One region of the Neorhizobium sp. DAR64872/K0K18 genome, then DNA from elsewhere that is predicted to be linked to it. Evidence: predicted binding sites of a transcription regulator. Region 1 holds the regulator's gene; the other holds the start of a gene.
The links. Region 1 encodes LexA, which represses DNA repair genes until DNA is damaged. Its sites were predicted from a motif close to TGTTCNNNNTGTGTTCNG; they were not measured.

Region 2: def (peptide deformylase) is a predicted target of LexA. The motif match lies at 2,821-2,838, and genes of this name have one in related genera.

The regions. Positions count from the first base shown of each region.
Region 1 covers NZ_CP191446.1:1,474,574-1,480,087, reverse strand. The annotation lists gene kdsA (3-deoxy-8-phosphooctulonate synthase) at 1-673, opposite strand, end outside; gene ACQY1P_RS12595 (VOC family protein) at 678-1,553, opposite strand; gene lexA (transcriptional repressor LexA) at 1,746-2,465, shown strand; gene ACQY1P_RS12585 (ComEC/Rec2 family competence protein) at 2,446-4,995, opposite strand; gene gltA (citrate synthase) at 5,289-5,514, shown strand, end outside.
Region 2 covers NZ_CP191446.1:320,462-325,975, reverse strand. The annotation lists gene ACQY1P_RS07060 (EF-hand domain-containing protein) at 1-533, shown strand, start outside; gene ACQY1P_RS07055 (ribokinase) at 628-1,530, opposite strand; gene ACQY1P_RS07050 (DNA recombination protein RmuC) at 1,580-2,737, opposite strand; gene def (peptide deformylase) at 2,901-3,416, shown strand; gene fmt (methionyl-tRNA formyltransferase) at 3,475-4,410, shown strand; gene truA (tRNA pseudouridine(38-40) synthase TruA) at 4,410-5,174, shown strand; gene ACQY1P_RS07030 (hypothetical protein) at 5,162-5,514, opposite strand, start outside.

The DNA.
Region 1 (5,514 bases):
ACTCGCGCTGGCCTCCGGAGGAGCCGCCCTGGCCGCCCGGCTGCTGCACGGAGTGGGTTGCGTCGAAGATGACAGGGCTTCCGAGAGCCGCCATGATCGGCAGCGAACGCATGTCGGAAACGAGAGTGTTGTAGCCGAACGACGCACCGCGCTCGCAGAGCATCACATTGGGATTGCCGCTTTCGAGGAACTTCGCCTGAACATTCTTCATGTCCCAGGGTGCCAGAAACTGCCCCTTCTTGACGTTGATCGCGCAACCCGTCTTTGCAGCCGCGACCAGCAAGTCGGTCTGGCGCGACAGGAAGGCGGGGATCTGCAGGATATCGATCGTGTCGGCCACGAGGCCGCACTGCTCTTCCGTGTGAATGTCGGTCAGAACAGGAAAGCCGTATTCCTTCTTGAGATCGGCAAAGATTGCCATCGCGTTGTCCAACCCGATGCCGCGCTTGCCGGAGATCGACGTGCGGTTCGCCTTGTCGAAGGAGGACTTGTAGACGAGGCCGATGTCGAGCTTCTTGCAGAGTTCGACAAGCGTACCCGCGATCATGAAGGCGTGATCACGGCTTTCCATCTGGCAGGGACCGGCAATCAGCGAGAGCTTTGCCGTGTTGGAAAAAACGACTTTCGAACTCCCCTCGCCCACGGACACTTCAGAATTGGCGGAGACTGTCATTTCACTATTCCTCGAAACCGAAAACCACACCTTGCCCCGGGGCTGCCGACACGATCACGCGGCCATCCCTGCGGATGAATGCGACGTCATTAGCAGCAAGGGTGATCTCTGTCACGGCGAGATCGGTGGTCTTGAAGATGATCCCGCGCGCAGCGAGGCGCGACGATAACAAGGGCTTCATCGAAGACCGGAACTCGTCGCTGAACGTGTCGTTGGATTGAATGCGGATGCTGGCATTGGCAGCTTCGATCCGCAGACCGTCTTTCCCTTGCTCGGGCTGAGTCTCGAACACGGTTTCGAAAAGCGGCAGAAACTCCAGCGGGTCATCTGCAGAAAAGACGATCTCTCGAAGGCCTGTAACGGCGTTTGCGTGCTCATCAAGACCACCGCGATCTGCCGGTAATGCTGCCATTCGCTGGCAGGAAAACAGCAAGATGTCATCGACCTCGGGAACTGCCGCGAACGCCAGACGGAATGAGACTTCGCTCTCCCCACCATCGGGCAACTGCATCGGGCGGGAGAATTGAAGCATCTCGCCCGCAGACATGTGCCCGTCCACAAAACGCATATGATCGGCCGCTGCATCCTGCGTCCCGATGACCACCGCCGATAGACCTTCCCTTTTCCGCTGGCCGCGGAAGCGGATGTCGCGATCGGTGAACACGTTGCCTCGTTTTGCCGCAAGCGAGGCTTGCCGACGGTTCACAATGGCCAGTGGCTCGAGGTACGAGCCATCCGCGAAGAATATGCAGGCATTGGCTGTGCCGAAAGGGTGAACACCTTCAGGTGCCACAGTAAAGCCGAGAGCGGTCAACCTCCCCCGCGCTGACGCCAGATCTGCAACGGGCAGAACCAAATGATCGACTGACTTGTTACCCACTTACACCCCCAAAGTCTTATTCCGCAGAACATTGGCTATCGCGGGAAACTCGGCAAGTGCTGCGCACGAACTGAATACGTGATCGAACGCTGAAATGAGACTATTCTTGAGCAAAAATTTGGGGCTTGCGGAACACAGATAGAACATATAGCGTCCGTTCTGCATTTGTTTCCAATTCTGAGGGTCCCGTCCATGCTGACACGCAAGCAACAGGAGTTACTTCTGTTCATCCACGAGCGGATGAAAGAATCAGGCGTGCCGCCGTCGTTTGACGAAATGAAGGACGCTCTCGACCTTGCATCGAAGTCCGGCATCCACAGGCTGATCACCGCGCTCGAGGAGCGTGGCTTTATTCGCCGTCTGCCGAACAGAGCACGCGCGCTCGAAGTGATCAAGCTGCCTGACGCCTATGTGGCGAACCTTCATCCGCGACGGGGATTTTCTCCCAGTGTCATCGAGGGAAGCCTCGGCAAAACGCAACCGGTCGTCGCTCAGAAGCCGGCGCCGGTCATGGCGGACAATCCGTTCTCGACAAACATCCCGGTCATGGGTCGAATCGCTGCCGGCGTGCCGATCTCCGCGATCCAGAACAACACCCATGACATCGCCGTTCCGATCGAGATGCTGGGTTCCGGCGATCATTACGCGCTCGAAGTGAAGGGCGATTCGATGATCGATGCCGGCATCCTCGATGGCGATACCGTCATCATCAAGAATACCAGCACCGCAAGTCCAGGCGATATCATCGTTGCCCTGGTCGATGAGGAAGAAGCGACCCTGAAGCGGTTTCGCCGCAAGGGTGCCTCGATCGCACTGGAAGCGGCAAACCCGGCTTACGAGACCCGCATCTTCCCCCCCGACCGGGTGAAGGTCCAGGGTAAGCTTGTCGGCCTTATTCGCCGCTATCATTAAGAACGGTGTCATCCCGGAGATGCGCAGCAACAGCCTCCGGGATGCCAAAGTCGAATTGTCGCGTTTGCCAGTCATAGAACCGGTGGACGGTCCACGGACGGCTTGAGGTCTGTGCGCTGTCTCGCATCGCCGCCGTAATCTTGATGTCTGGCGCTGTCGCGTTCGGAATAATGGTGATTTCCAGTGCGCCAGTCCGGCGCAACGTCCGCCCGCTGAGAAGCAAGGCGCCGGAGCGGCAAGTATCGAAGCGTGCGCCGGGCGAGACGATGATCCGACCGAAATCGCAGGCAAGACCGGTGTATCGGTTGTCTTCGACAGTGACGATCCGGATGTCCTGAGCAGTCTGCGCCGCGCACAGGATTTTCGGCAGACAGGCAAATCGTCCGGGCGTGAATGCTTGAAGAAAGCCCCTGACATATTCGATTTCCCGGCGCGTCAAATCCGGTCGCGAATGTGGTCTAGGGCGTTTGTCATCGCTTTTCGCAAGGCTGGCACCTCGCGCTGGTTCCGAAGAGGCAAGAACCGGCAAGGCGAGCGGTTGTTCTCCGGTCTCAAGCACCAGCGCTCGCCGCCATTGATCGAAGATAAATCCCGCCGGTCGGGTTCGATTGAGGGTGATCTTGTCATCCTTGATCACGCCGACCGATGCGCCGTCTTCGGATATGACGATATCAGGCCTCGGCGCCGAGCCTGAGCGGACCGCAAAGAGCAAAGCCACCGCCATGAACAGCGCGCCTGTCAGCCTCAGCGGCGTGCGCAGCAGCGTCAGAAGCAGAAAGCCTGCCGTCGCCAGCGGCAGGAAAAGCGGGTTCTGCCGGCCGATGGCAATATCGCCGCCCCATGCGGCGACGATCTCGGCAATGCGAATGACGATCCGCAGCCCCTCGCCCATGATGAACAGAAAGGGAGCATCCAGCCCGAACGGCATCAGCAACATGCCAACAAGCCCTGCCGGCATCACCACGAAGGAAATGATCGGCATGGCCGCGAGATTGGCCGCGAGGCCGTAGGTGGTCAGATGGTGGAAATGCTCGATCGAATAGATCGACGTCGACGTACTGCCGATCAGCGACGTCACCACGATCCCGGCAATGAAATGGAACGTCGCCGCGACACCCGTTATCCACCGGTTGCTACCTTTTGTCTCCTCCTTACCTTTCGCGAAATATCGCGTCCAGAGGGCGAACCCTGCCACCAGTGCCGCGGTTGCCGCAAACGACATCTGGAAACTCGGACCCAAAATCTCCGACGGCGAGATGGCGAGGATGATGATTGCCGAAAGGGCGACGTTGCGAAGGCTGATGGAGGGTCGATCGACGAGCACGGCGACCAGCATCACCGCCATCATGATATAGGCCCGCTCGGCGGAAACCCCGAACCCGGAAATCAGGTAATAGTCGGTCGCCATGGCAAGCGCACCGAACGCGGCAAACTTCTTGATCGGATAGGCCTGCGCAAAGCCTGGAAACAGCGACAGGACGGAGCGGACGCCGACGAAGAAGATACCGGCTGCCAGCGCCATGTTCAGGCCTGAGATCGCGACGATATGGGCCAGCCCGGACAGACGAAGCGCCTCGGTCGTCTCACGGGAAATTGCACGGCGCTCGTCGGTCACGATTGCGGCAGCAAAAGCGCCCGCATCCCCCTTGACCGTATCGCGGATGCGATTGCCGATTGCGCTGCGAAGCGCAAAAAGCCCTCGCTGCATGTCCGACCATAACCCGGGTTGGTCATCGATCGCCGGTTGTACGCTAGGCGCGCCGTAAAAGAAGCCAACAGCCCCGATTTGATCGAAGTAGGAGGAGAAGGCGAAATCGTTCAATCCGGGAAGCGCCGGGCCAGAGGGTGGCGACAGACGGGCACGGCCGGAAACGCGCTCTCCGATGTCTGCAGGTTCGTGTTGGCTTCTGGCAAGAACCGAGACGCGCTGTGGCGGTCGTGAAAGCGAGGGCTCAGATGTCTGCTCGATCCTGAGGATATAGCGCCAGCGGCGCTGTGCATCGGCTTCGCGTCGTTCGACAATCCCGCTGATAGTCGTCGTGACGGGCGAATCGAGCACGACCGTCGAACACCGCCACGTTTCGAGCGCCGCCAGTGCAGAACCGGAGAGAAGCAGGCAGATTACAAGGTTGGCACGAGACAGTGGATGCGCGCGATACCGTGTCAGCCCTGCGGTCACCATCGAGATCGCAAGCATGGTTGCGAGAATGAATGGCGATGGCGTCCAAGGAAGTGCGAACCAGATCGCAGCGCCGGCACCCAGCAAGACAGGCAGGAAGAGGAACCCATGACCGTGGGAAACCTCCTCGCTCAACGACGTGCTCAGCCATTTGGAAACGGGCCGGTCTCTGATCACATATCCCAGGAAAACATCCTCGGAATGATGGTCGTTTCGACCATTATTCCGGACTTCCGCGGGCATTGTCTGCGATGCCGATTCGGGCGTCCAGAGTGCGATTGCGTGGGGTGTCGAAGCAAGCATCATCGGCTTGCTGCTGGCTGCTTCAAAAATCGCTCCGCCATTCGCCATGATGGTTTATCCCGCCGGCTCCGCTGCAGAGACGGTGATTGATAAACGCAACCTGCGCGTTTATATTCTCCTCGTCAACACATTCGCCAAGCTGCGGTTTTCCTTCACGTTACGGCCTCTTACACCATGAGGTTGGGCATCTTTTAAACGTGTCCTGCCTAAATTATTTTCGCGCTGCACAAAATGTTGCAGGAGCGCTTGGCATCACCTTTAGGATCATATAGCTAACTTGCGACGCTTAACTCTTATGGCGCTTTCTGGGCGCCATGCCGCCAACAGGTTGGAGGATCAGAATGACGGAACAAAGCGCAAATCTCGTACTTGGTGATAAGACAGTCGACCTCTCGGTGCGATCGGGCACGATTGGGCCGGATGTTATCGATATCGCAGCCCTGTACAAGCAAACCGGTGCCTTCACCTACGACCCCGGCTTCACGTCGACTGCATCCTGTGAATCCAAGATCACCTATATCGACGGCGACAAGGGTGTTCTCCTGCATCGCGGCTACCCGATCGAGC
Region 2 (5,514 bases), 1.2 Mb from region 1:
AGGCGGATACGAACAAGGACGGCAAGATTTCCAAGGAAGAGCTGACCGCTCGCCAGGAAGCGCTTTTCGCCGAGATCGACCTCAACAAGGACGGGTCCATCACCCGCGGTGAAATGGTTGATTTCCGTGACAACAAGATGGCCGAGTTCCGCAAAAACAACCCGCCGCCGACGCCTGAAGAGGCTGAGGACGAAGGCCCGGATGCAGACGGCCCGATGGCAGAAGGACCCGAGGGTGAAGGCCCTAAGGCTGAGGCCCCCAAGGCTGACGGACCACGTGCCGACCGCGAACAGGCCCGTGACCGCCACCACGACCGGCATGAGCGCCGGGAAGCTCGCCGCGATCGCGGTCCGAGGGGTGGACCTGGCGACGGTATGATGGGCCCCGGCATGTTCCGCATGATCGACGAGAACCGCGATCGCAAGATCAGCAAGGAAGAAGCCGCTGCTGCCACCGAAAAGCTGTTCGCCCGCATGGACACGAACAAGGACGGACAGATCACGATCGACGACCTGCCGGACCGCCCCCTCTAGTTCTACGCCCCCCTGAACTAGACTGGTAGTCGTCTGATGGACCCGCCTTCCCTTCCGGGAGGCGGGTCCAGTCGTTTCAACTGTCCGAAACTTTTCAGAGCCGCGCCTCGACGGCCGATACCTCAGGGATAGACGGCTGAGCGCCTCTCTGAAGGCATGCGAGCGAGCCCGCAACGGCTGCGCGCCGCAGGGCATCTGCAAAGCCTATCCCCTGATCGAGACTTGCAGCCAGATAGCCGCAGAACGTATCGCCGGCGCCCACCGTGTCCACAGGCTCGATCTTCAGGCCCTTGGCCGACAGGATTTCACCATCAAGCATGGCAACGACACCTTCGCTACCGAGCGTGACCACGAACGTCTGGCCGGTCTCACTGTGAAGGCGGCGCAAAACTTCTTCGCGCGCTTGGGCGTCGCTGATCGTGCAACCTGCGAGAAGGTCGAATTCGGTCTCGTTGGCGACGACGATATCGGCGAGGCCGGATAGTCGAACCGCATCGGCCGTCAGCGGCGCGGTGTTGATCATCGTGCGTATGCCCTTCGCCTTTGCTGCGCGCAGTGCCGCCTCGACGGCTGCCGGCGGGATCTCGAGCTGCAGCATCAACGTGTCGGATGGAGACATGGCCTCCACAGCGCCCTGCGCCTGCGCCTCGCCGATCGTGCCATTGGCACCGGGCACGACGGCGATCATGTTCTCGCCGCTGTCATCGCCGACCAGGATCAGCGCTGTGCCGGTTGAAATATTTGTCCGCGTGACCGCCGATAGGTCGGTTCCGGATGCCTGGAGCAGAGCCAGCGCTGGGTCTGCAAAACCGTCGTTTCCGACCGCGCCGACCATGCGCACTTCGCTGCCTGCGCGGCGGGCGGCCAGTGCCTGGTTGGCACCCTTGCCGCCGGAGGCCGTCGCAAAGGTCGAACCCACAACCGTTTCGCCCGGCCCCGGCAACCGCTCTGTCGTTGCGATAAGATCCATGTTGATGGAGCCGAAGACGGTGATCATGCTGTGCCTGCCTGTTTTGTGAAACGCGGCGCGACACTGCCCGAGAGGATCAGTCCTCGTCAACCACCCTCAGGCGCAGCGAGCCGGTGCGGCTTTCGACAGCGCCGGATGCGGGAGCTGTGGGCTGCGGTCCAACCTTCGGAACCGGGGCAGCGGCTGGCGGCGCTTCCAGTTCGAGCGCTTCGATCCTTGCGCCACGCCTGCCGAGCTTCTCGGTTGACGTCACGATCTGTTCGACATCCTTCTGGGCTGCGAAGAAATGCGATTGCAGCTTGCGGGTCCGCTCGTCGAGGCGACCGAGATCTTCCATCAGCAAGGCGACCTCACCCTGGATCAGATGCGCCTGTTCGCGCATGCGCTGGTCTTTCAGCACGGCCTGGATAACCTGGATCGACAGCATCAGCAGCGATGGCGAGACGATGACGATCCTCGCGCGCTGCGCCTTCTGAATCACGCCCTCGAAATGCTCATGGATCTCGGCAAAAATCGATTCGGACGGCACGAAGAGAAAGGCGGTGTCCTGCGTTTCTCCGGCGATCAGGTATTTCTCCGAGACATCACGGATGTGGACTTCCATGTCGCGACGGAATTGCTGGGATGCGGCCCGGCGCGCTTCGGGTGCGGCCGCTTCGCGAAACGCATTCCATGCCTCCAACGGAAATTTTGCGTCGATGACGAGCGGTGGCAAGCCGTTCGGCATGCGGATCACGCAGTCCGGTCTCGACCCGTTCGACAACGTCTTCTGGAATTCGAAGGCACCCATCGGCAGGCCGTCGGAAACGATCGCTTCCATCCGGCCCTGACCAAAGGCGCCGCGCGTCTGCTTGTTGGAGAGGATCGCCTGCAGTCCCACGACATCCTTGGCTAGGCTCTGAATGTTGTTCTGGGCAGCGTCGATGACGGCCAGACGCTCCTGCAGCTGGCGCAGGTTGTCATGGGTGGATCTGGTCTGTTCGGTAATGGTAGCGCCGATACGGTGGGTCATGCCATCGAGCCGCTGGCCGACGACCTGGCTGAGCTCGACCTGGCGGGCGGCGAGCGTCTCGCCCATCGCCGAAAGCCTGCCCTGCATTTCCCCCTGCATCCGCATCAACTCGCCCATGCGGGCCTCGGCGTCTTCCGCCTGACGGCCGCTGCCTCCGGAAAGGCGCATGAGAAACAGCATGAGAAGCATGCCGAAGACGCAGGAAGCCGCCATCAGCACCATCGGGTGCTGGCTCTCCAGAAAACGGGAAATCTCGGGGAACAGGTCATTCATGGCGGCAAGCTAGCAGAAAACCGCGGATTGGAAAGATCAAAACGGGAACATTGATCGAAAACGGCGATCCGGGGCTGTTCCATCGGCGAAAAAGATAGGTTATGGGATCGCCATGACGATCAAGCCGCTTATCATTCTTCCAGATCCGCTCCTGCGTCAGGTGTCCAAGCCTTTCGAACGGGTGGACGACGCACTTTTGAAGCTCGCGGACGACATGCTGGAAACCATGTACGACGCTCCGGGCATCGGCCTTGCCGGGATCCAGATCGGCGTTGCCCGCCGCATTCTTGTGGTCGACGTGTCGCGCGAGGAGGACGAGAAGAACCCGATCGTCGTGATCAATCCGGAAATTATCCGCTCTTCGGACGAACGATCGGTGTATGAGGAAGGCTGCCTTTCCATCCCGGAATACTATGCCGAGGTGGAGCGCCCGGCGTCCGTGACGGTCAAGCATATCGGTCGCGACGGCAAGGAACACGTGATCGAGGCCGACGGCCTGCTCGCCACCTGCCTGCAGCACGAGATCGACCATCTGGACGGCGTGCTGTTCATCGACCATATATCGCGGCTGAAGCGCGAAATGGTGATCAAGAGGTTCACCAAGGCTGCCAAGGCGAAGGCGGTCTAGCGATCGCTTGCAGGCAATCTCGGTTTGAAGGCGCGTTCCTTGCGGGCGCGAAAGGTCCATGTCTCTTCGCATCATCTTCATGGGCACGCCGGAATTTTCCGTGCCGACACTGCAGAACCTGAAGCAGGCCGGCCACGAGATCGTTGCGGTCTATAGCCAGCCGCCGCGTCCCGGCGGGCGCCGCGGGCTCGATCTCGTAAAGTCGCCGGTGCATCAGGCGGCGGAACTGCTCGGCATCCCGGTGCTGACACCGCTCAATTTCAAAAGCGAGGAAGACCGCGAGACCTTCAGGTCCTTCCAGGCGGATGTCGCCGTGGTCGTCGCCTATGGCCTGCTTCTGCCCGAAGCGATCCTCACCGGCACCCGGCTCGGTTGCTACAACGGCCATGCTTCGCTGCTGCCGCGCTGGCGCGGTGCTGCCCCGATCCAGCGCGCCATCATGGCCGGCGATGCAAAGACCGGCATGATGGTGATGCAGATGGAAAAGGGCCTCGATACCGGCCCGGTCGCGCTCACCCGGGAAGTCGAGATCGGCGAAGCCATGACCGCTGGCGAGTTGCATGACAGGCTGATGCTGACGGGCGCGCGTGCCATGGTCGAGGCGATGGAGAAGCTGGAAGCCGGCGACCTGCCGCTGACACCGCAGTCTGCTGACGGCGTGCTTTACGCGTCGAAGATCGACAAGGGCGAGACGCGCATCGATTTCTCAAGGCCTGCGCGCGACGTTCACAACCATATTCGCGGACTTTCGCCGTTTCCGGGCGCCTGGTTCGAGGCCGAGATCAACGGAAAGCCGGAACGGATCAAGGTCCTCTCTTCTTTCGTAGGCTCCGGACAGGGAGACGTCGGCACGGTGCTGGACGATCACCTGACGATCGCCTGCGGTGAAGGCGCCGTTTGCCTGACGCGGCTGCAGAAGGCCGGCGGCAAGCCGCTTGATGCCGCCGATTTCCTGCGTGGCACGGCGATCACGGCCGGAATGCGGGTGGCCTGATGCCGCGTTACAAGATGATCGTCGAATATGACGGCACGTCCTATGTTGGCTGGCAGATCCAGGACAACGGTCATTCGGTGCAGGCCGCGATGCAGAAGGCGATCCTGAAGCTGACCGGCGAGACCGTATCGGTCCGTGGCGCAGGGCGGACCGATTCAGGCGTGCATGCCTGGGGCCAGACGGTTCATACGGATCTTTCCCGCGAGTGGGTGCCTTACAAGCTGCGCAACGCCGTCAACGCCTATCTGATGACGGCATCGGAAAAGGTTTCGGTCATCGATGTCAGCCTCGTCGACGAGACCTTCGATGCGCGGTTCTCGGCCACCAAGCGGCACTATCTCTACCGCATTCTCAACCGGCCTTCTCCCTTAGCGCTCGAGGCGAACCGGGCGTGGTGGGTGTCAAAACCTCTCGATCATGAGGCGATGCATGCCGCAGCCCAGATGCTGGTCGGGCATCATGATTTTACCACCTTCCGCTCCACCCACTGTCAGGCGAAAAGCCCGGTCCGGACGCTCGACCGGCTGGACGTGACGCGCTCAGGCGATCTGATCGAGATCCGCGCTTCGGCTCAAAGCTTCCTGCACAACCAGATCCGCTCCTTTGCCGGCACGCTGAAGATCGCCGGACAAGGCAAGGTTACGCCCGAGGACGTTAGGGCAGCACTCGAGGCACGCGACCGCAAGCGCTGCGGCCCGGTGGCACCGCCGGATGGCCTCTATTTCATGAAGGTGGATTATCCTGACGACCGTCAGGACGGATAGACGCCCAGGAACCGCTGCAGCACCTCGGACAGAAGCATGTCCGGCACGATCAGCACCATCACCAGCGCCGCCACCAGCAGCGGCTGCGGGCCGCAGAGCATGCGCATCACCCGCGTCAGCGCGACAACGACGACAATCAGCAGCGACAGATGCAGGAGGGCGAGAAACCCGGTCATGCCGATCGGCAGGATGAAGGCTGCCGCCAGAACCGCATAAGCATAGGCAAACGGCACGGACAGCCAGTTGACCACGATCACCATCGTCGGGAATTTCTGGCCGAGCCCGAACAGCGCGCAGACGATGCCCACGAGAATGAGCGGCAGGATCCAGTCGATCGCCT